DNA from 2 places in the Anaerocolumna chitinilytica genome. Region 2 is predicted to be linked to the other one. Evidence: riboswitches for the same ligand, from Rfam matches in the RefSeq annotation. Region 2 holds a riboswitch; the other holds the start of a gene.
The links. A riboswitch is a leader RNA that binds a small molecule or an ion and turns the genes downstream of it on or off. The one in region 2 is predicted to bind cobalamin.
Positions count from the first base shown of each region.

Region 1: linked by a shared signal. The riboswitch ahead of bsdcttw_RS05265 (DUF4430 domain-containing protein) and the one ahead of bsdcttw_RS11250 (cobyric acid synthase) in region 2 are both predicted to bind cobalamin.

Region 1 covers NZ_AP023368.1:1,211,881-1,224,039, reverse strand. The annotation lists gene bsdcttw_RS05300 (ABC transporter ATP-binding protein) at 1-470, opposite strand, end outside; gene bsdcttw_RS05295 (FecCD family ABC transporter permease) at 467-1,501, opposite strand; gene bsdcttw_RS05290 (FecCD family ABC transporter permease) at 1,498-2,496, opposite strand; gene bsdcttw_RS05285 (iron-siderophore ABC transporter substrate-binding protein) at 2,493-3,590, opposite strand; gene bsdcttw_RS05280 (hypothetical protein) at 3,923-4,375, opposite strand; gene upp (uracil phosphoribosyltransferase) at 4,870-5,499, shown strand; gene bsdcttw_RS05270 (aldose epimerase family protein) at 5,572-6,630, opposite strand; cobalamin riboswitch at 6,859-7,072, shown strand; gene bsdcttw_RS05265 (DUF4430 domain-containing protein) at 7,190-7,594, shown strand; gene bsdcttw_RS05260 (hypothetical protein) at 7,596-8,138, shown strand; gene bsdcttw_RS05255 (ASKHA domain-containing protein) at 8,239-9,801, opposite strand; gene bsdcttw_RS05250 (cold-shock protein) at 9,978-10,178, opposite strand; gene bsdcttw_RS05245 (helix-turn-helix domain-containing protein) at 10,530-10,952, shown strand; gene bsdcttw_RS25300 (DUF1294 domain-containing protein) at 10,879-11,238, shown strand; gene aspS (aspartate--tRNA ligase) at 11,356-12,159, opposite strand, start outside.
Region 2 covers NZ_AP023368.1:2,584,627-2,596,785, reverse strand. The annotation lists gene cobM (precorrin-4 C(11)-methyltransferase) at 1-360, opposite strand, end outside; gene cbiD (cobalt-precorrin-5B (C(1))-methyltransferase CbiD) at 363-1,475, opposite strand; gene bsdcttw_RS11290 (precorrin-8X methylmutase) at 1,497-2,141, opposite strand; gene bsdcttw_RS11285 (pyridoxal phosphate-dependent aminotransferase) at 2,187-3,344, opposite strand; gene cbiB (adenosylcobinamide-phosphate synthase CbiB) at 3,437-4,417, opposite strand; gene bsdcttw_RS11275 (histidine phosphatase family protein) at 4,454-5,086, opposite strand; gene bsdcttw_RS11270 (bifunctional adenosylcobinamide kinase/adenosylcobinamide-phosphate guanylyltransferase) at 5,059-5,442, opposite strand; gene bsdcttw_RS11265 (adenosylcobinamide-GDP ribazoletransferase) at 5,532-6,302, opposite strand; gene bsdcttw_RS11260 (bifunctional adenosylcobinamide kinase/adenosylcobinamide-phosphate guanylyltransferase) at 6,312-6,857, opposite strand; gene cobT (nicotinate-nucleotide--dimethylbenzimidazole phosphoribosyltransferase) at 6,854-7,900, opposite strand; gene bsdcttw_RS11250 (cobyric acid synthase) at 8,045-9,544, opposite strand; cobalamin riboswitch at 9,646-9,838, opposite strand; gene bsdcttw_RS11245 (prolipoprotein diacylglyceryl transferase) at 10,065-10,859, shown strand; gene bsdcttw_RS11240 (FadR/GntR family transcriptional regulator) at 10,932-11,633, opposite strand; gene hypB (hydrogenase nickel incorporation protein HypB) at 12,004-12,159, shown strand, end outside.

The sequences.
Region 1 (12,159 bases), 1.4 Mb from region 2:
AGTGCCATGGCAATCCATACCCTTTGACGCTGCCCTCCGGACAATTCATCCACACTTCGATTGGAAAGCTCGGTAATTCCCATGATTTCAAGAGCTTCTTCCACCGCCTCATAATCCTTTTTCCCAAGCCCCTTTAAGAAGTTCTGATAAGGGTACCTGCCTCTGGATACCAGGTCTGATACTGTAATCCCCTCCGGTACTACCGGTGACTGAGGCAGCAGCCCTAATATTCTAGCCAGTTCCTTCGGTGGGATGCTGCTTATTTCTTTTTCGTCAAGGGTAACTTTTCCCGATACCGGCTTTATTAATCTGGCAAGGGTTTTTAACAAGGTCGATTTACCGCAGGCATTGGCCCCGATGATTACACTGATTTTATTCTTTGGTATCACTACATTAATGTCATTGATTATTATCTTTTTATCATAACCGGCAACAATATTACCGGCTGAAAATGCAGGTGTTTGATTCATGCTGCTCCTCCGGTTTTATTCATACGTATCAATAGATAGATAAGGTAAGGGGCTCCGAGTATTCCTGTAATGATTCCCACCGGAAATCGGATATCAAAAGCATATTGCCCTATAATATCTGCCAAGAGCACCAGGATTGCTCCCGTGAAACCTGCCGGTATCGTATTGGAATTGCCCGCTCCTGCCATCCTGGCAGCTATAGGACCTGCCAGAAAAGCCACAAAGGATATAGGTCCGGTTACCGCAGTCGCAAAAGCGATCAGGAAAACAGAACTTAAGACCAGTATAAGCCTCGTTCTGTCTGTTTTCAGACCCAGTGTAACCGCCGATTGTTCTCCCAGTTCCAGTACTTTTAACTGTCTGCCGCAGAAAACTAAAAGGCATCCAAAGATGAGAACAACCACAAACAGCCCGGGAATATTTTTCATTTCCATACCGTTTAAATTTCCGCTTAGCCATCTGAGAGCTGCCGGTACATCATATTGGTTTGCTCTTAAAAGCATATAGGATATCAGTGCATTTAGCATAGCCTGCACACCAATTCCGATAAGAATCAGCCTGCCTCCGGAAAAATTGCCTCCCCTGGAAAGGGCATAAATCAAAAACGCTACACAAAGCCCTGCAATTACTGCTGATATAGAAACAAATTTTCCGCTAATTCTTAAAATTAGGATACACATAACTGCTGCCACACTGGAGCCGGAGGTAATACCTATAATATCCGGGCTTGCCAGGGGATTACGAAGCATGGTCTGGAAGGTGTTTCCGGCCATTCCAAAGGCCATACCGGCCAGCAGTCCCGCTAGCATCCTTGGAAGTCTTATGGTCCCGATGGCAAAAGTGGCTCCCTTTATCTGTTCCCCAAAGAGAACCCGAAGTATTACATCCAAAGAGTACTTCGTATTTCCCAGATATAGCATGATACCGCAAAGGATAAATGTTAATACTGCTAATACCACCATGACTGAGATATAGCGCAGCTTTCTTTTATAAAAACCTTCTCTAACAATATTTAAATTTGTATTTGTCATAAGGAACGTACCTTCGCTCTCATTGCAATCAATATCAGAATAGGTGCTCCGAAGAATGCTGTTATAATACCTGCTTCCAGTTCACCAGGATACCCGATAAGCCTGCCTGTGACATCAGAGACCGTTAAAAGAACAGCTCCGCCGATAGCAGACATAGGCACGATATAACGCATATTAGGGCCGCAAAGCAGCCTCATAACATGAGGTATCATAAGTCCTACAAAGCCGATAGGGCCGGCAATGGCTGTCGTTGCACCACATAAGAGTACACCAGCCAGTGCTCCGATTCCTCTTACTAACACCGTATTTACACCTAAACCGGTTGCCACATCATCTCCCAGCGCAAGAGCGTTTAGAGCCGGCGCAGAAAATATCCCTAGTAATAAGCCTATAATCAGAAAAGGAGCTACTGCCCCTATCCCTTCATAGGTAGCTCCGCCTACACTGCCTACCTGCCAGAATCGAAATGCATTCATAACCTCAGTTCTTGGCAGGATTACAGCACTTACTAACGAAGAAAGGGCAGCAGTAGTTGCCGCTCCTGCCAGCGCAAGTTTAATAGGAGTAGCTCCTCCGGACCCCAGGGAACCGACACGGTATACAAAAACTGCAGTAACTGCCGCTCCTGCCAGTGCAAACCATATATACTGATTCGCTGTACTGATATGGAAAAAGGCTATTCCGCTAACCACAAACAGGGAAGCCCCGGTATTTACACCTAATACACTGGGATCCGCTATTGGATTCCTTGTAATTGCCTGCATCAGCGCACCGGAGACCCCAAGGGATGCTCCGGCGATAATACTGAATAACGTTCTTGGAATTCTTTCACGAGCCACCAACATATTAAAGGAGTTACTATCTGATTGGAAGATTGCTCCCATAACATCTTTTAGCCCTATACTTCTGGAACCCAGCGCAAGGGATGTTAAGACAGATAATACAAGTACAGCTGCACTGACACTTATCAGTATTATTATTTTTTTTGCTCTCATTGTACTTTATCAGCTGCCTCTCCTATGAGCTTTAAGTAATCATCAATGGTTGCAGGGATGGACAGAGCGCTTGGAGTACCAGAAGCAGCAAGCGGTGTACCATCCTGAATCAATACTACAGAGCCTCTTTGAACTGCAGGAATAGTTCCGACAAGCTTATCTGCCTGCATAGCTTTTAATAATGTATCATCACCATATGCAACAATAATATCAATATCTTTTAAAAGATCTGCGTTTTCAGCGCTCATTTCAAGAGCAAAGCTGGTAGAAGTCTCTGCTAATTTTGTTACACTATCCGGCACCTTCATACCTAAATCATACAAGTAAGCTGCACGAGGATCAGTTGGAAGATAAACATAGAATTTACTAAGATCCGTAGGAGTAAAATAACAGAAAGCTGCGGTTTTTCCGGCTATCTGAGGGAGGGCAGCGGTCTTGTCTGCTATAAGCTTCTCCAAATTGGAAACCAGTTTTTCGCCTTCTGCCTTCATTCCCATTCCTTCCGCATTCATAATAATATCATCACGCCAGTAAGTCTGCCATGCAAGCGTAGGATATGCCACAACGGGTGCGATTTTACTCAAGGTGTTGTATTCATCTTCCGTAAGACCGGAATAAGCAGCAAGAATAACATCAGGCTGTGCATCACTTATTGCTTCATAATCCAAACCGTCTGTATCTTTAAATAAAACAGGATTCTCAACACCAAGATTTTTGAAAGCTTCTTTTGTCCAAGGTAATAAACCACTGCCATCTGTTACACCATAATTAGCTTCCGAGATACCTACAGGTACTACACCTAATGCCAAAGGAACATCCTGATTAGACCATGATATAGTAACTATGTTCTTAGGCTTACTTTCAATTACAGTCTCACCAAAAGCATGCTTTATCGTAATTGGATACTGTGTTTCTGTTTCAGCAGTATCTTTAGCTCCAGTTTCACCAGGTTCAGCCTGTTCAGTCTCTTCGGTAGGAGCAGCAGTTACTGCCTCCTTGACTGCTCCAGCGTTATTTTCTGATTTGCCGGCGCATGCTGTCAGAGTCAAACTCATTGCTATTACCAAAATAGAACTTAAAGTTTTCAATTTCATCTTTTAACTCCTCTTCTTTCCTCTATGTAACGATAGTTGCTATGAAGTTAGTCGTTTCTAACTTCGCATAGATTATCAAAGGAGATTGTCTTTGTCAAGTGATTGAAAATCGTATATGAGAATCATATTCAATTGTAATTTAGAAGTTTTTTATTACTCTAAACTCGTAGAACCCCAATAAATAAGCCATTTTATGAAATAATCAGAAATTATATTTTAAATATTACGAGTGTATGTATTGAGAAATATTATCATTTTCATTTAATATAAAAATACTGTAAATCCAGAATGATTTCTAGACCTACAGCACTTTTATATTTGTGAAATATCTTTTAATGAGATTCCTTCTGCTCTGTTAAAAGAAGTTTATCCAGAACATTCTTATAAATCAGAACAATCTGGGCATCAATATAGCAGTATTTATTAATGATATATTCATAGGTCTTCTGAAGCAGAGTCAGACTGATTAGAACTATTCCTGCTGCTGTTACATAAGGATTCATTCCAAGGGTAACCAGGTATAAAACTGCTGCCAGAACATACACCACAAATATAATATACGTTTTTATAATACGAACTGCTATTATCAGAGAATCGTTAAGACGCTTCTGCATCTTCTTCAAATCCCCTCTGTCCTTTCTCTCAACTCTCCTGTAAATATCCTGATAGATCTCATCACTGTCAAAGAACTTTTCCTGCAGGCTTCTCTGACAAACATAAAAGTATTTATAATAAATATTCTCTCCGAATTCCTTGCTTATCAATTTTTGAAATATGCTAGCCACAAATAATTCCTCTCCCTGATAAAATTTCTTTTTAAAACGAATGTTTTTACGAAATAGTATCTGTAAGTTCCCTGATTGTAGCCTTGGTAAATTCTGATAATTGGAGAAAACCACAAAATTCAATATTCACAAATTGTTCATAAAACAGCCATACTATCAACATATATGTCCGATATAATAAAACCATAGCAAATAGCTAAAAAGCAATTGCATTAATAATTTAAATGTCACACCTAATACGCTAACAAGATAATTTTTTTCATAAAACTAAGCCTGGTAGTAACCCTCCCCCCTCTACCGGGCTTCTCCTCTGTCTATCGATAAAATTCTATAATATTCCATAACATATTTCCCCTTTTAATTGTTCTAATTTCCAGCCATAAAATATAAATTTCTACTTTTCTTAAGCTAGGTTTTTTGATATAATGGCAGGTAGAGCAAACAAGGCCCCTCCATGGGACAACCTTGAAAATATAAAAATTGGAGGCAAAATCATGTCAAAAGTTATAGTTATGGATCACCCGTTGATTAAGCATAAAATCGGTATCATGAGGCGTAAACACACTTCTACAAAGGAATTTCGTGATTTGGTATCGGAAGTAGCAATGCTAATCTGCTATGAGGCTACCAGAGAGCTCCCCCTTACTGACATTGAAATAGAAACTCCCCTTGTGAAAACGATAGCCCAGGAAATTGAAGGTAAAAAACTCTGTATCGTTCCTATCTTAAGAGCCGGTCTTCATATGGCAGACGGTATCTTAAATCTTATTCCCAATGCGAAAGTCGGACATATCGGCCTCTACCGCAATGAAGAAACCTTAGAACCTGTTGAGTATTTCTGTAAACTCCCTGTTGATGCAAGTGAAAGAGAAATCTTTGTTGTTGATCCTATGTTAGCTACAGGTGGTTCAGCCTCTGCAGCAATTACTCTCTTAAAAGAAAAAGGAATATCAAAAATTCATTTCCTATGTCTGATTGCAGCTCCCGAAGGTGTAAAACGTCTCTCTGAAGCTCATCCTGATGTAGACATCTTTATCGGTTCTCTTGACGAGCGCTTAAATGAACATGGCTATATTCTTCCTGGCCTTGGAGATGCCGGTGACAGAATATACGGTACGAAATAATTATATACAAAGAATTAAAAAAAGTGCTTATTCCTTTTGTTTTCTGAAAGGAATAAGCACTTTTTTTGAATTTTACTTTAAACCGAATTTGTACACTGTTACATAATCATATTCATTGGCAGCTTTTAAGAAGCTGGAAGAAAATTCGGGTTTATGGCAGGCATCCGGAAAGAACTGTGTCTCAAAACATACTCCTGCACGTTTCTCATAAACAAAATTTTTCTTACCTTCTTCCTGACCATCTATAAAATTACCGGTATAGAGCTGTATTCCCGGAAGATTCGTAAAGACTTCCATTATTCTGCCGCTTTCATCACTTACAAGCTCTGCTACTTTCTCAACCTCTGTACCGCTGATATTTAAAACATAGTTATGATCATAACCGCCGGCTATTTTTAAAGGTTCATAATCAGCATCTATTTCTGCTCCGATTGTTTTCAGCTTACGAAAATCCATAGGAGTACCTTCTACACTCCTGATTTCTCCGGTAGGAATCAACTTATCATCCGTTGGTGTAAAGCTGTCAGCATTCAGCATAACTTTATGATTTAAGATGGAACCGGAAGCATGTCCGTTCAGATTAAAGTAGGAATGGTTTGTCAGATTACAAAGGGTATCCCTGTCAGAAACCGCCATATATTCAATTACCAGTTCATTTTCATCGGTTAAGGTATATGTTACGCTAATGTCCAGATTCCCGGGAAATCCCTGTTCCATATGAGGACTTAATCTTGAGAATTCAACAGAATCCGCATCCTCTTCCTCAAAGATTTCGGTCTCATACATAAATTTATTATAACTCTTGGAACCGCTGTGAAGATTATTCTCTCCGTCATTTTTCTCAAGGGGATATTCCTTACCGTTTATTAGTGCGGAAGCTCCGCCGATACGATTAGCGTTACGTCCTATGAAAGAGCCATAGCCAGCCTTATTGCCTTCATAACCGGTTACCGTTTCATATCCGAGTACCACATCATCATACTTACCCTCTTTGTCAGGCACGATTACATTTACTATATTAGCGCCGTAATCAGTCAGGCTGACTGACATACCTTTTTTGTTAATTAATGTATAAAGAGTGGCTTCTTCCCCCTCAGAAGTCTTGCCAAAAGAATGTTTCTTTATGCTCATAATGCTTCTCCTTCTGTTCTGTTTATATTTATAAGAATAGCCTATCTCTGCCAAAAGTTCAAGTATATCTTTCATAGTTTACCAAGTAAAAGTTACTGGAATAGGTATGCAGGATATGTAATTTAAATGCCTAAGAGCTATTATGATATCCCATCTTTCTGATGCTTATACTTATCTAAAAGTTACAGAACAGGAATTGACAGCTTTCCTTCTCAATGATATACTTTATAAGTCTTAAAGACAGTAAGTTGTCATATTGTAATGATGTGACATAATAGGGAAACAGGTTCAAATCCTGTGCGGTCCCGCCGCTGTATGTGAGGAGTCTGCTATAAGTGTGTCAATCCTTTTGGGTTGCGCAGTCACTGGGTGTCTGCCTGGGAAGATGTATAGCTGATAATGATCCACAAGCCAGAATACCTGCTTATTGTCTGTACCGCTATATTTCCACGGAGGATGGAAGATGAGGTATTATTTTCTTTGCCTTTCTTTCCCCTTTTTAATAAAGGGATTTTTTTATGCCCTTTTTCATCACATATTTTATTAATAGGAGGGAACTATGGAAAATAAGAAATCCATGAAAAAGCCGATTATCGGCGTCATTATCTTTGTAGTTGTTATTGCTGCTATGGCCATTTTATACAATGTCTTTAAGCCCGAAACTACAGAAGGTTCTAAACATATCGTAGCAGAAGTTATTTTAGGTGACGGCACAAGCAAGAACATTGATATTAATACCGATGCAGAATATTTAAGACAGGCACTGGAAGAGAAGAAATTGATTTCAGGTGAGGAATCTGATTATGGATTATTTGTTAAAACGGTTGACGGTGTTACCGTTGATGACAGTAAACAGCAATGGTGGTGCTTTACAAAAGGCGGAGAACAGATTACTACCGGCGTTGACACAACTCCTATCGCAGATGGAGACCATTTTGAAATCACTTTAACTACAGGCTATTAAAATGCGTATCAGTATCAAGAACATTACCCTTATCGGCATGCTAAGTTCCATCCTTTTTGCACTGCAGTATATATTACAGGGAATTCCAAATGTGGAATTGGTATCACTTCTGATTTTGGTTTATACCTGTGTGTTAAAGCGTAAGACCCTTTATATTATAGCAGTTTTTGTTTTACTGGAGGGATTTTTTTATGGCTTTGGAATCTGGTTTATCGGTTATTTGTATATATGGTTTCTTCTATATCTGATAGCTCGATTATTATGCAAGAATCATGCTCCTCTTGAAATTCACCCCCTGACCTGGGCATTGGCATCCGGTGCTTTTGGTTTAGGTTTTGGAGCTTCCTTTGCCCTAATCAGCTTCTTCTTGGGCCTTGCAAGCGGTGGAATAAGCGGTGGTCTTACCAGTGCCTTTGGTTATTGGGTAAGTGGAATTACCTTTGACCTGATTCATGGTATCAGTAATTTTATTGTAGCACTTTTTTTATTCAGGCCTTCGTATAAGGTATTAAATATGCTTACCAAAAATTATGGACAGCTTTAATATAACTATTTATTACATTAAACAAGTACTAATAACCAAAATATTAGAGGCATAGAAAGCGTTTTATTTACGCTCTATGCCTCTCAGTTTTACCGGAAACTTAAGTTAATTCCGGAAATGTCATGGCTTTTATGAATAATTCGCTAAAATCAGGTTCCAGTGCAAGTTCTATATGCTCAATCCGTTGGCTTATCTGCTCCGCTTCTCTTGGCATAATTTCTTCCATAAGGATTCTGGCACTGCCTCTTAGGGAACCATTTCCAATATATTCAATGTTATCTTCCGGTACCGGTGGCAGCAATCCTAATGCGATTGCCTTTTTTATAGAGAGCTTTCCGCCAAAATTCCCTGCAAGATATACTTTATCCAATTCTGTTGGTTCTAAACCGGCTTTTGCAAGCAACATAGCCGTTCCGGCAGCAATGGCTCCCTGCGCCAGCTGAAATTCTCTGATATCCTTTTGAGTTATAGAGACTTCCTTGCCTGCTTTTCTCCATAATCTATAGAGATTTTCCTCACCTGCTCTGCCTAACAGCCGACCGGTCTCGTCTATCTTCCCATTCTTATAAAGCTCATAGATGCACTCGATAAGTCCGGAACCGCATATACCTTTTGGAGATGTAATTTTATCTCCCTCCCTAATAAACTCTACCTCTAAGGACTCCTCCTTATAAACGGCTGATATAATTGCCCCAGCTTCTGCCCTCATACCGCAGGAAATATTTCCTCCTTCAAAAGCAGGACCGGCTGCTACCGAACAGGCTATCAGCTTCTCTCCGTCACATAGAATAAGTTCAGCATTCGTACCGATATCCAAAAGCAGAATCTTTCTCGTTTCCTTCTGTAAATCCTTTGATAAGATACAAGCCAGTGCATCTCCGCCTACATGACCGCTTATGCCGGGCATAACATAGACAAGTCCCTCCGGGTTAATATGAAACCCTGCCGTCTGGGGCTCTAGAAACTCTCCACTGTAGGATTCACTTTGAAATGGTGCTCTGGATAGGCCCATCACAGACTGCCCAAGAAAGAGATTTGTCATTGTAGTATTTCCAGCTAATACTACTCTGTCAATCTGAGACATTAATATTCCCGCCTGGCGGCTTAGTTCCTCTAAGAGTAATTGAATTGCTTTTCTTACTGTTTCTTGCAGTTTTTCAGAATGTTCATTTCCTTCCAAAGCATAGGTAATGCGGGAAACTACATCAGCGCCATAGAGTTTTTGAGGATTGGATAAACCTTTTGTGACAAGGGGATTTCCCAGCTTTCTGTCATATAGCATACCTTCTATATTCGTGGTGCCAATATCAATCGCTGCTCCATAGACACCTTTCGTGAAAGTATCCTTTTTTACAACTATTTCTTCTTCTCCATTTCTCTCACTATACCCATTATCAAGGATTACACAGGTATCCGATGTGGGATAGAAGCAACAGGCAAGTCTTACTCCCCTGTCTTTTTCTTCCTCTGTCAAATACAGGTTTTCTTCCGCGGAGAATATTCTGTTGTTTCCTTTGCTTACCAGAACCTTGCATTTACCGCAGGTCTTCTTACCTCCGCATAATGCACCTGTATCAATTCCTAAATCAAATGCAGCTTTTTGAAGGCTTATGCTCTTTTCAGTGACAAGCTTTTTATTAAAGGGAAGAAAAATAATCTCCATACTGATAACCAACCATGCCTTTCATAGTCTTTTCAGGTACAAAAAAAGGTTATCCCGAAGGATAACCCTTTTAATCACTCTAGTCATTACAATATAGCTATTTTCTGTATAAAAATTCTTAAAAATAAAATTCTTAAAATTTATATATCAAGAAAAAGGTACACTGAAACTGATGATTATAATTTTGTTACGTTGGTTGCCTGAGGTCCCTTTGCTCCCTGAACAACATCAAAAGCAACTTCTTGTCCTTCTTCTAATGACTTGAAGCCGTCCATGTTAAGTCCTGAATAGTGTACGAATACATCGTTACCCTGCTCATCGGAAATGAAACCAAAACCTTTTTGATTGTTAAACCATTTAACTGTACCTTTGTTCATGTTAATTCCTCCAAATAAAATAATCTACATTTATAGTACATTGCATCTTCTGCAACAAGCTTATAATAACACTTTATTATGTTTATGTCAAACATTTTTTTTGGAAATTTCTTTACAGTTATCCCATAAATTATCTCCTACTAAAGTTTAAATTGAGATAATAATGGAATTGTTATATAATTTTAGCAGTATTACAATTCTATAAATCGAACTACAAATTCACTAAATGCGGGGGATAATAAGGCGAAAAAACTATACAATTTGACTTAACCTAGAAAAGTTACATGATTCCGGTAAATAATCCTGTTGTACTGTTACAATGATACCCAAAAACGAAAAGGGGAGTTTACTATGTCAGAATTATTACTTAAGGACAAATTAAAGGAATTAAGAACGTCAAGGCGTTATACCCAGACTAAAGTAGCAGGCTACCTAAGTATGACCAGGCAAGGGTATGCTCATTACGAGGCCGGAATACGCACTCCCGATTACAGAACCTTATTAAAACTATCGAAACTGTATGATGTTGACATAGATATTTTTATTAATTCAACTACAGTGCCCATGTATGATGAGTTTTTTCATGAAGAATCAAATTATCATAAATTTGCCGTCAATGAGACGCAGCTGCCGTATAAATCCCGAATTTTACACCTCTCTTCGGAAGAAAAACGGCTGTTTGCACTTTTTCGCAGACTTAATGATTGTGAAAAAAAGCAGTTATTGTCTTTCTTGGAAAAGAAGGTCGCTAAAAAAAATAATAAACCACGGTAAGGAGGTTTGGATTACATTGCATTTTTTTTATTTACTGCTTAGCTATTTCATATTTGTAAATATTCTCTCATTCCTGCTTATGGGAATTGACAAATATAAGGCTAGAAAACATCAATGGAGAATAAAGGAGAGTACACTTTTTCTCTCCTCTGTAATCGGAGGCAGCTTAGGTTCAATCCTTGGTATGTTCTTTTTCCATCACAAGACCAAGCATAAAAAATTTATTATTTTTATGCCTTGTATTTTACTTGTGCACATATCCATCTTGCTATATCTGCTATATTAATACAGATAAGCTGATTACATTAAAAAGCAGAAGCTGCATGCTCTCCGGGGTTTTTTAACAAACAAATTCCCCGGAGGGGTATGAAGCTTCTGCAATTCTGGTCTATATAGCACTTACTTATTCTGTTTCAACAACACCAATTCCCAGCTCATCTAACTGTTTTTTCTCTACGATGTTCGGAGCCTCTGTCATAAGACAGGATGCATCCTTTACCTTCGGGAAGGCTATAACGTCTCGGATACTATCTTCCTGTGCCATAAGCATAATGAGGCGGTCAAGTCCATATGCCAATCCGGCATGAGGAGGTACTCCGTATTTAAATGCATTTAAGAGGAAGCCAAAACGATCATAGGCATCTTCCTTGCTAAATCCTAATACCTCAAACATCTTTTCCTGTACATTATTCTGATAGATTCTTACACTTCCGCCACCGATTTCTGTACCGTTTAATACGATATCATATGCTTTTGCACGGACCTTTTCAGGATGAGTATCAAGAAGGTCTAAGTCCTCTTCCATGGGCATGGTAAAAGGATGGTGTTTAGCGGTATATCTGCCTTCTTCCTTGGAGTATTCCAAAAGAGGGAACTCTGTTACCCATAAGAATTTATATTCGTCTTTTTTCAGAAGCTCAAGGCCTCTTGCAAGCTCTAATCTTAAATTACCTAACACATCAAAAACAACATCATCTTCGTCTGCAGCGAAGAATAATAAATCACCAGACTTAGCCTGCATTGTATCAGCAAGAACTTTTAGTTCTTCTTCTGTCATAAACTTTGCAAAAGAGGACTTAAAGGTACCATCTGCATTAATACCAAGATAAGCAAGACCCTTGGCACCAAAATCCTTAGCAAACTGAACCAGTGCATCTATCTTCTTTCTCGGCATCTCAGCCTGTCCCTCTGCGTTGATTCCTCTTAC
Region 2 (12,159 bases):
GTTCAGGGAAGCCGCCGCTCCAAAACATGCGCTGACGCCAGGACAGCTCTCAAAAGCAATTCCTAGTTCCTCCAACCTGTCCATTTGTTCTCTGACAGCTCCGTATATACTGGGGTCCCCCGTATGAAGGCGTACTGTAGTTTTCCCCTTCTCCTCCGCGGACTTTATAACTTCTATGACTTCATCCAACGTCATTCTGGCACTGTTGTGAATTATACAGGACTTTCTGGCATAGCTTAAAAGTTCAGGATTTACAAGGGAGCCTGCATAGATTATCACCTCCGCTTTTTCTAACAGATTCTTTCCCCTCACTGTAATTAAGTCCGCAGCTCCCGTTCCAGCTCCAACAAAATACACCATAACTATTCTCCATTTCTCTTTATTCTTTCCATCAGGTCTTTTGCTCCGCTGCTGCTTGCCAGTTCTCCGAATTCATTGGCATACATGATGCACTCAACAGCTATCTTTCCCCTTGACCTTACATTAAGATAAAAACAGGCTTTTTCCATAATAAGACTCATCGTATCAGTAAGCTTACCGCAGGTTTTCAGGATTCTGATTCCTTCTTCAGTTGTAACACTATTAAGAATTTTCCTTGCCGTATCCGCGGTAATACCTGCCTGTATCCCAGCTGTTGCCATCAATTCCATACGGCAGTCCCCTTCTTTGGAATGGGTATTCATAATTCCGCCGGAGAGTTTAACTAACTTACCGATATGCCCGGTTAAAAGCATTCCTTCAAATTCGGAGGCTATTGCCATATCAATGGTATCACCAATATAATTACTGCACTTTACACTTTTATCCAGTTCATATTGATAAGTTTCCCTCATAAAGGCCTGTCCATAATTTCCCGGTGCTACTGCGATATATTTACATCCCTCTGCTTTTTTTACATTCAGTTCAACTTGAATAGTGTCCAACAGAGCTTTGGTGCTCATAGGTTCCACAATTCCACTTGTACCTAGAATTGAAATTCCTCCCAGGATACCAAGCCTTGGGTTAAAGGTTTCTGCTGCCAGCTTTTCTCCGTCAGGAACGGATATAATTACACTAATACCACCTTTATAATCCGTCAGAGCACAGATTTCAGACACTTCCTTTGCAATCATTTCCCGCGGAACATGGTTAATGGCTGCGTTCCCTATAGGCTGGTCAAGTCCGGGTTTCGTCACTCTCCCTACCCCGATTCCTCCATCGATACGGATTCTGTCGTTCTCTTCCCTCTCTTCCAGGGAAACAGCTGCAAAAATTAAGGTCCCATGAGTAATATCCGGATCATCTCCACCGTCCTTTCTAACCGCACAACTGACGACCCTTTCTGTTCTTGTGATTTCCAATATTTCAGTCTGATAAGGAATTCCTTTTGGAGTATCGATTCTAATTGTCTTTTTTTCTTTCCCGGTTAAGAGCATATAGGCAGCAGCTTTTGCTGCAGCTGCCGCACAGCTTCCGGTAGTAAACCCATAACGCATATATTTCCTCATTAATGATATTTATTCGCTTTTATTTAGTTCATAAAGCAGTGCATTTACGATAGCTGCTGCCACATTACTCCCGCCTTTTCTTCCTCTGTTGATGATATAGGGAATATCTGTTCCTGCTATTAATTCCTTTGCCTGAACCACGTTGACAAAGCCAACGGGTACACCAATGATAAAAGCAGGTCTGAAAATTTCCTTTTCAAGCATTTCATAAAGTTTAAGGAGGGCTGTAGGAGCATTCCCAATAGCAAATATTACAGGCTTCTCTATTTTTGCCGCAATCTCCATGCTAACGGCAGCTCTGGTGGACCTGCTCTCTTTCGCGATCTCCATTACTTCCTTTTCTGCCATATAACAATGAGCCTCGCCGCCATATTTTGCAAGTATCCCCTTATTGATTCCTGCCAGCGCCATATTAGTGTCTGTAACAATATCCGCTCCTTGTGCTATAAGCTCCTTTGCCTTTCTAACTGCATCCTCTGAAAAGGCAAGGGTATCCGCATAATCAAAATCTGCGCTGGTATGGATAACCCTCTTTATAACCATTTCCTGCTCGGCTTTTAATACGATGTTTTTTCCCTTTAATTCCTCTGAAATAATTTCAAAGCTTCTATTTTCAATCTCATCCGGAAGTACGAATTCAATTTCCTGAATCATTTTTAATCACCCTTTCGTACCTGTACAGGTGTAAATTATCTTTCTTTAATGTTCCAGCTTTTTTATCTCTTTCACTGCATTTATTAATTGCTTATTCTCCTCATGAGTTTTTACTGCAATACGATAATATCCTCTTCCCAAGCCACGGAAATTACTACAGTCACGGATCAGTATTTCTTTCTCAAGCAGTTTTTCATAGAGAGGTATTTCTGTTCTGATGAACAGATAATCTGTCTGAGAAGGATACACTTCAATTCCCATTTTTCTTAGTTCTTCAGATAAGTAATCCCGCTCTTCCTGAACAAACTTAACTGTCTGTTTCATATATGCAATTTCTTGACAGGCAGCCCTTCCTGCAGCCTGTGCAAATACGGATAAGTTCCATTCCGGAAGGTGTTTTTGTATCTTTCCCTTTCGGTTTTCATCACTGCATAAGAGAAATCCCAGTCTTACGCCCGGTATTGCAAATATTTTTGTAAAAGCTTTAACCACTATAACCTCCGGATATTCCCTCAGTTTCCTTTTAAAGCTATACTTTTCTTCTTCCCCTGTAAAATCCAGAAAGCATTCATCGATAACAAGGCATATCCGTTTCTCCTTGCAGTCTTTCGCAATTTGCTCTAACAATCCACCTTCTACCAGATTCCCCAAAGGATTATTGGGATTTGCGAGAAATAAAAGGTCCGTCTCCTCTGTGAGATACTCTCTGATTCCTTCGTCCAGCTTGAAAGCTGCTGTCTCTTTCATCTCATAGAAAACTACTTCCGGCTCTGCCATCATAGCAGCTTTGGCTGGTCTTTTCCCTAATGTTTCCACTGGCTCTTCCAAAGCTGCAGCTATGGCTGTTTCTTTATTGATAATTTTAAATGACTCTGCCATAGCTGCGGCTTTTTCATATCCGTAGAAGGAGGGTACCGGTATAACAATCCTTCTTGGTTGTATCCCATGTACGATGGCGGCAAATAATTCGGAGGCACCATTTCCAGGCAATATGAACCTGCCATCTACTCCGGTTAGCTCGGATATACTGTTTATAAGATCCATTGACTGAATATCCGGGTACTTATCGCAATCTCCTATGGCTCTTAATAAAGCTAATCTTACAGAATCCGGCATTCCATATGGATTTATATTAACTGAAAAATCAAGTTTAATTTTATTTCTGTAGATATCACCACCGTGCTGCATATTCGTTCCTTTCATCTTTCCTTGAATTTTTTCAATTAAACCATAGACTAACAGATATAATTATTATGTAATCCGTATTCTGTTTCGCTTATTTTTGCTACTGGTTCTCACAATAATAAGCCAATAACTATCAAACAGATTAGACAGATTCCTTCACAAAGTCCTGCCGTTATGTATAAGAGACAATTAGCTCTGACTATATCTTCCTCTTCAACATTCCTTGTTGCATCACCTATAAAAGGTTTCTGATGCATTTTTCCAAAATAACTTGCATTACCTGCAAGGCGTATTCCCAATGCCCCGGCACACACGGCTTCTGTATGGGCAGAATTAGGACTCGCATGATTTCGCCTGTCTCGCTTATATATCTTACAAGCAGCTCTGCCGTTATAATCTCTTCCGCCAAGATAACTGGCAATTATCATTAAAACAGCGCTGACTCTGGCAGGTATGAAATTTACTGCATCGTCTAATTTTGCCGCTGCTCTACCAAAGTATAGATATCGGTCGTTTTTATATCCCACCATGGAATCCATCGTATTAACTGCCTTATAAAAGAATCCCAATACAGGCCCCCCCACTGCCAGAAATAGCATTGGTGCGATAACACCATCAGAAGTATTTTCAGCCACCGTTTCAATAGCAGCCTTTGCAACTCCAGTTTCATCAAGGCACTCAGTGTCTCTTCCTACAATCATGGATACTGCTTTTCTTGCTCCGGACAAGTCTTTTTCCTTCAACTTTTTGTATACCTTCATACTTTCTTGTTTTAAGCATTTTGTAGCAAGAATCTGATAAGTCATAATACTTTCAACAATAAGACCCAGGTAAGGTGATACCCAATACGCCAGGTATAAGATTAGGAAAGCGGAAAAGACTGTAATAAACAGCACTAGTACCGTTAATAGAATTCCTTTATAGAATTCCTGTTTATCATTTCTTTCCGATTCCTTTGTTGTTAAGAGCACATGATCTAATTTTGAAATTAGTGTGCCAATAAGTCTGATTGGATGGGGCAGCCAGTATGGATCTCCCATTAAGAGATCCAGTACAAATCCAATAAAAAATCCTCCAATATGATAAACCATTCTCTTCTCCCTAAATTTACTGATACATACTATATTTTATAATTTCCTAAGGATATCTATCTTAATATTTTGCGGTAGCCCATGGTCCATGGATAATATCATGTTGCATTCATAACCCTCAGCATTCTTACATTGATAATTAAAATAATTATCCTTTCCGTAAGTGCTAAGTATTGACATAATGGTTCCACCATGCACTATTGCAGCCACCGTCAGCGGAGTATCCGCTTTCCTATTTATCAGTTTATCTACCATCAGGTACATACCATTTAGGCATCTTACAAGGAATGCCGCTCTGCTCTCCCCCTCCGGAAAAGGCAATGTTCCGTTGCTGTCTATCCACGCCTGATACTCTCTGTCTCCATTGAGTTCCTGATAATTTTTACCTTCAAAGCGGCCAAAATCAATCTCTCTCCACTCCTCAATAAGAATCGGAGTACAGCATTCATATATAAGCCTTGCAGTTTCTATACACCGTCTCATAGGACTAGAAAAGCAAATGTCTGCTGCAGGATATTTTCCTTCACTTTTAGCCTTAAGAATCCTTTCTATCCCCGCTTTGGATAGATTCTCCTCGGTCTTACCGAGATATCTTCCTAAACCATTGGATGGTGTCTCTCCATGCCGTATCAATATTAGTTTTATTTGATTATCTGCCCAATTCCGCATATGATCCGCTCCACCTTAACTGCTTTCTCTGCCAGTCCGCAAAGAATCCTGCCTAATCGTTCACGATATTCTCTTTCAGCAGCTTCCACTGGAACGATACCATTTCCCACCTCATCACAGATAATAATAAGCTCCGGATTTTCTTCAGATAATTCTTTAATGGTATCTTCAGGATTTCTGCCATCTTTTAAGATATTCTTTACTAACAGATGAAAATGATTGATAATTAGTACTTCTCTTTTGATATTTCTTCCTGTTATTTCCACTGCATCTAAAACCATTTCTTCAGAAATTCCTGTTTTTTTAAGTACATAGTTTAGTTTTCCCTGAGAACATCCTCCAATATATAATTCCATTTTTTTATCCTTTCGCTTCTTATTTCTCTTTTTACCTGCCTCTTTCTATTATATCTGTGGCAAGCGAAGAAATATAAGATAAAGAAATGCTAGATTACCTTTGTAATGCAGCAAACCGCAATGATTACCACAGTTATCACCTCACATAAGGTTACAAGATATCCAGACGTATCCCCAGTTATCCCGCCGAACTCCTTATAACAGCGATAACGGTAATAGATAAACGTAAGTAGACCACCTATTATAACTGCAAATCCTGCCTCCAAAGACTGATAGAGCAGAAAAATTGCACATAGGATAAATTGTATATATAGAGTAACCTTAACAGCCTTCTCGTGAGCTTTGCTGGAGAATAGGTATAAAAGACCTTCCTTTTTGGCATTCTGCAAAGTCACCACTCCGATACCGCTGATAGTCCGGGACAAGAAGAACCCTGCTCCCATTATCAGCATGGCTTTCGAACTATTAAGCTCTGAATAAGCACCAATAAATATTAGATAATAAAGTACTATCTGTATAACTGAAAAAGCTCCGATATGGGGGTCCTTTAAGATTTCAAGCTTTCTCTCTTTTGGTTGATAAGAACGGAGTGCATCCATCGTGTCCATAAAACCATCCACATGAAAACCGCCTGAAACCAAAAGAGGAATAGCCGTTCCTGCCATTGTAAATAGGAGGGTTCCAAAGTGAAAATGTAGAAAGAGATAACCCCATAGATATGTTAACACTCCAATGATTCCGCCGATCCAGGGAAAGAAGCAAAGCACATACTTCATGTCTTTATCTTTCCATTCAAACTGCGGAACTGGTATTTTAGAATAGATTGAAAATGAAATAAAAAATGATTTGATAACCGACATAACCTCTCCTTAACCAGTCAGATTTCCTTTCATAATTACAGGGATACCAACTACCACTTCTATTACAGTATCTGCTGCTGACATCAGCATCTCATTTATTTTCCCCAGTGCTTCCAGATAATCCATTGTTGCAGAATCGTATTGAACTCCATCTTCAAATACATTATTGGTCACAATTACGAGATTCTTTGTATGTTTCTTCAGCAGATTTATGTCATTTTGAATTTTATTACATACCTCATTGGGTTTACAAATTCCACGGGGAGAAAACATTTCATTGGCTGTAAGATTCGACATACACTCTAACAGAACTGTTTTTCTGCCAGCCTTCATTTTTTCAATAGCCTGACTGACATTAGATGGCTGTTCAATCGTCAGAAAACCCTTTCCCTCTCTCAAGACCTGGTGCCTCCTAACCTTCGTTCTGCCTTCTTCCCCAAAAACCTGCATTGTTGCAAGATAATATAACCTGTTGTTTGCAGCCAGTGTCACCGCTGCCTTCTCGGCATAAGCTGATTTCCCGCTGCCGCTTCCTCCAATAATAAGAATCATCATAAACTGTAATTGATATCTTGAAAGGTTGAACTTCCTTCATAAACAGATAGTATCGTATCCAGCATGGGAAATAAAAGTACCGCTCCCGTCCCTTCACCAAGTGCTAAGGAAGCATCTATAACAGGAGAAAGACCAAGCTCCGCAAGCAGCAGCTTTGCCGCAGGTTCTTTACTTAAATGTGAGGGCAGCATATATTCTTTTACACCCGGAACCAACCGCTCTGCTGTCAAAGCTGCTGCTGCGCTAATTACACCGTCAATTATAACCGGGATATGATAAAGTGCCCCTCCAATAAAAACTCCGGCAAGCCCTGCCAGATCAAGTCCGCCTACAGAGCCAAGAATTCTTAAGGGTTCATCTTTTCTCAGCTGGTATTTTTCCAATGCTCCTTTGATTATCTCATACTTACGGGCTAAGCCTTCCTTACTAAGACCGGCTCCCATACCGGTAACTTCCTCTGCTCCAAGGCCTAACAGCGCAGCAGCCATAGCACTGCTGGTAGTCGTATTTCCCATACCCAGCTCTCCTGTAGCTAAAATACTAAATCCCCTTTCCTTGCACTCTTTCACCATGTCAACTCCGACTGTGATTGCCTCTAATACTTCTTCCTCTGACATTGCAGGTTCCAGGTAAAAATTCTTAGTTCCAGCTGCGACTTTTCTTTGTATAAGCCCTTTTATCTCCTCTTCTTGATGAGTTCCAATATTTACAGGTATTACATCAGCTCCTGCCCTTAATGCCATTCTGCTCACCGAAGTGGTGCCTCTGGCCAGTTCCTCCGCGATAATTGCTGTCATCTCATATCCGAAGCTGCTTATCTTTTCCTCAACAATTCCATTGTCAGCGCACATAACAATGACCGCTCTTTTTGAAATATCTATCTTGTCTGTCTCCGTTATGGCTCCTATCTGTGCTATCATTGTTTCAAATTGTCCCAGACCGTTAAGAGGCTTTGCAATTCCATCCCAGTTCTCCTTAACTTTCTTGTAGAATTCCTTACTTGGGCTGTCTATTACTAATTTTTTTAATTCTTCCTTTGTCATAATTAACCTCACTCGTTTTAATTTAGTTATTTCTTTCTTCATACTCTTTCTGGATCTGGACTTTATCCCCTTGCTTATCCAAATCCAATAACTCCCAGCAATAATTATTACTTTAAGCAGCTAACCAACTCACCTGTCCTATGTTTAATCATTCATTATATGATAAATTGCATCTATATCCAGATATTCTCTTAAGGTATCTGCTAACTTATCATACTGTGTCTCCTTAAAAGTACCATAATCCATCATAAACCCTTCCTCTATTGACAGGCCTTTTCTGGCTGCAAGTTCTTTCACAACCCTTAGAGCAATTTCTCCCTTGTCAAATATTCCATGGACGTAGGTGCCATAAACATCTTCCACTGATACCCCGTCAGCCTTCTCCTCTCCGTTCAACCGGTTTGAAAGGCTGCATAATGGTGTATGGGTTAGTTCATTTACCGTACTTCTTCCCATATGTATCTCATAACCTTCCAGTTCTAATCCGTTAAGTACCGATAACCTTCCGGTAGTATCTTGGAAGGTTCCATACACCTGAGTACGAACCTTTTCTTTCTCCAGTACCGTTTCCATAGAGAAAAAGCTCATTCCTCCGACTTCTCCTCCCTCTTCCACGCCATATGGGTCCAAAATCCTGCTTCCCATCATCTGAAAGCCACCGCATATACCAAAGATAATACAATCTCCCTGACGTTTCTTTACCGCAGCTTCCAGACCATTCTGTCTCATCCATTTCAAATCTCCCATGGTGTTTTTACTGCCGGGAAGGATTATCATATCGGGATAATGTAAATCCCTTACCGAATCCACATATCTTACAGATACACCTTCAATCTGTTCAAAGACAAAGAAGTCTGTAAAGTTTGATATTCTAGGGAAACGAATAACAGCAATATCTATCTGTGCCTCTTCTCTCCTGTCGAACCGGCTGGTGAGACTGTCTTCTTCCTCTAAAGAAATATTTATATACGGAACAACACCCACGACCGGGACATGTCCCCTATCTTCAAGCATGGTAATTCCCGGATCAAGAATGGTTTTATCACCTCGGAATTTATTAATAATAAGCCCTTTAACCCTTCCCTTTTCTTCTTTCTCTAATAGCATTAAGGTTCCAAGAAGCTGGGCAAAAACACCTCCCCTGTCGATATCCCCAACCAGTAATACCGGAGCATTCAGTAATTGAGCCAGACCCATGTTTACAATATCATTTTCCTTCAGATTAATCTCTGCGGGACTTCCAGCTCCTTCTATTACTATAATATCCGCTTGTTTTTCCAGTTCATGGAAAGCCTTCATGATATCCGGTATCAGTTCTTTCTTATATGCAAAATACTCTCTTGCCTTCATATTTCCGATTACTTCTCCGTTCACAATGACCTGTGAACCAATATCGTTAGTGGGTTTTAAAAGAATGGGATTCATCAGCACCGAAGGTTTTATCCCTGCTGCTTCCGCCTGCATCACCTGAGCTCGTCCCATTTCCAGGCCTTCCTCGGTGATGTAGGAATTCAATGCCATATTTTGAGACTTAAAAGGAGCTACCCTGTAGCCATCCTGCTTAAAGATTCTGCACAAGCCTGCTACCAGCAAGCTTTTCCCTGCGTTGGACATGGTCCCTTGCACCATGATTATTTTAGACATAAAAAAACCTCCATTGCCACTGAGGGCATGGAGGTAACTTTAAGCATAGTTCGAGACATAGTTCGACTTATCTTTCCATTCCAAACCAGTTACTCGTGGCTGTACAAGCTTCATTCAAGGCAGGTCTCCTGGCTGAAAGATCATCATTAACGGCAGCCTTCCCGATTAAAATCAGTGACGTATTTGCCGCAACTCCCTTATCACAGTGACGAGTTCGTACAGGATTTGCACCTGTTTCCCTTTTCATCAGAACCAAGCATAAGCTTTTCTGACACCTTGGATGTATTAAATTTTATTTCATGTAATTATATTATAAATTATTAATTTTTACCAGTACTTTTTCATTTATTTCGTATTCCTTTGGCCTGGTGCCATTTATAAGCTTCCTGATATGTGTATACATGTCTTTTAAGATACAAAACTTATTCCAATCTCTTCACAAATTTGGTATAATTGCAATAATTAGGAATGCAATTATCTTGATTACACCAAACATTGAAAGGATAAGAAATTAAGCATTATGAAAAACGAATTATTTACAATTGGACCTGTTACGGTATACGGATATGGGCTCATGATTGCTATAGGCATCATAGCTGCCTATACTGTTGCCGAATACAGAGGGAAGAAACAGGGGTTACAACATGAGCTTATTTTTAACTTAACTATCTGGTGCCTAATCGGAGGTATTCTTGGCGCGAAGCTTTTATACTATCTCACACAGTTAAAAGCAATAATTGCTGACCCCTCCCTGCTGCTTGATGTATCACAAGGCTTTGTGGTATACGGAGGAATCATTTTCGGAATCTTAGCCGGATTTTTATTCACCAAAAAGCACAAATTAAACTTCCTTACATATTTTGATTTGGTTATGCCCTCTATCGCTTTGGCTCAAGGTTTCGGACGTTTAGGCTGCCTTCTGGCAGGCTGCTGTTATGGTGAGAAAACCAACAGCTTTTTTCATATCATATTTACCGATTCGAAATATGCCCCCAATAACATAAGTTTAATTCCGACTCAGCCCCTTTCAAGTGCCTTTGATTTTCTAAATTTCTTTATATTAATATGGATTGCAAAGCACACAAAAGCTCATGGTCAGGTTGCGGGTTTTTATCTGACTTTCTATAGTGCGGGACGCTTTATCATCGAGTTCTTCAGGGGTGATTTGGAACGCGGAGAAATTGGAATCTTATCAACCTCGCAATTTATATCTATCTTTACTTTTTTAATAGGTATCGGAATCGTTATCCTCTGTGGTTTGCGGCATCGCAAAAATACACCGGAGCTTAAAAATGATGATGATATTGTATATTAACAAATAGCAATTAATACACCGCTGTTGTACCGACAGGAGTATAATATTATCATTTCTGACAAGATAATTATATTAAAATATCTGATGGCTGCCTTCTATAGCATCATCCATCCTTTTGTCGGTACATCTTCTTGCTGCCTCAAAGTCACGCTCCTTTAGACATTTATACAAGCATAACACCCCGTCATAAAGAGCATCCTTTCCATAGCGCAGGCAGTATCGCTTCCAAAGTTGTGTTACAACAGGCTTAAAGGAGATATAAATCAAAGGCATAATACTATTGCCGCCGATCACTGACATCCTATGATGAAAGGAAAAGGTTGCACTTACTGCCTCCTGAATGGATTTTGCTTCTTCTACTTCCTTTAGTATAGCTTCCAGTCCAAGAATATCATCATTAGCAGCATTCTTTATCACAGAATCCGTCGCTAGATGCTCCAGTGCCCGCCGGACTTCCAGGATAGAACGGATTTCGGATGAACTTAGGGTATCCCCGTGGTATTCCATGATTGCATTCAGAGTATTGATATTCCCGTTCTTACCATAATCTGCTACGAATACTCCTTGTCTTGGATGTATCTCTAAAAAGCCCTGCTTCTCAAGTTCTGCAAATCCACTGTTTACCACCGCCCGGCTAACCTGCATCTGCCTGGCAAGCTCTCTTTCAGGCGGCAGCTTACTCTGAGCAGGAAGCTGCCCTGATAAGATCATATTTCGGATTTCGCAGATAAACATCTCTTTCAGGCTTAAGGCATTGAGTTTTTGAAATTCCATATATGCTCACTTTCTGGCCCTGGTCACACCACGAGCCAATACTATTTTATCATACAATCTTACCAAAATCCAACAAACAAATATGTAATAATGACAATTTTTTTTTGCATGATTGCTAGTATTCCATTAATACCTTATAATAATATTGTTAAAAAATATACAGACATCTCTTGGCTGGACCAGAGGTATATTTTTATAAAATGAGCAGCAAGGCAGTTAAGCAGCTTATTATAAGAACGGTAATTCCCATAGCCGTATAAGTAAGTTACATATCAGCTTTATAAGCACAATCTCTTACAAAATGGTTGTGCAAAACACCAATGTTTATGCTAATCAAATTAATTTCATAAAAAGGAAAGGAGCGTGACACATGGAAGAATTTAAAGTTCTTGAGATAAAGACGAGCGTCTTTGCAGACAACAACCTACAGGCAGATAAGCTTCGAGAGGAATTAAAAGAAAAGAAGGTTTTTCTTTTGAATCTTATGTCCAGTCCAGGTGCCGGCAAGACAACTACTCTTACCCGC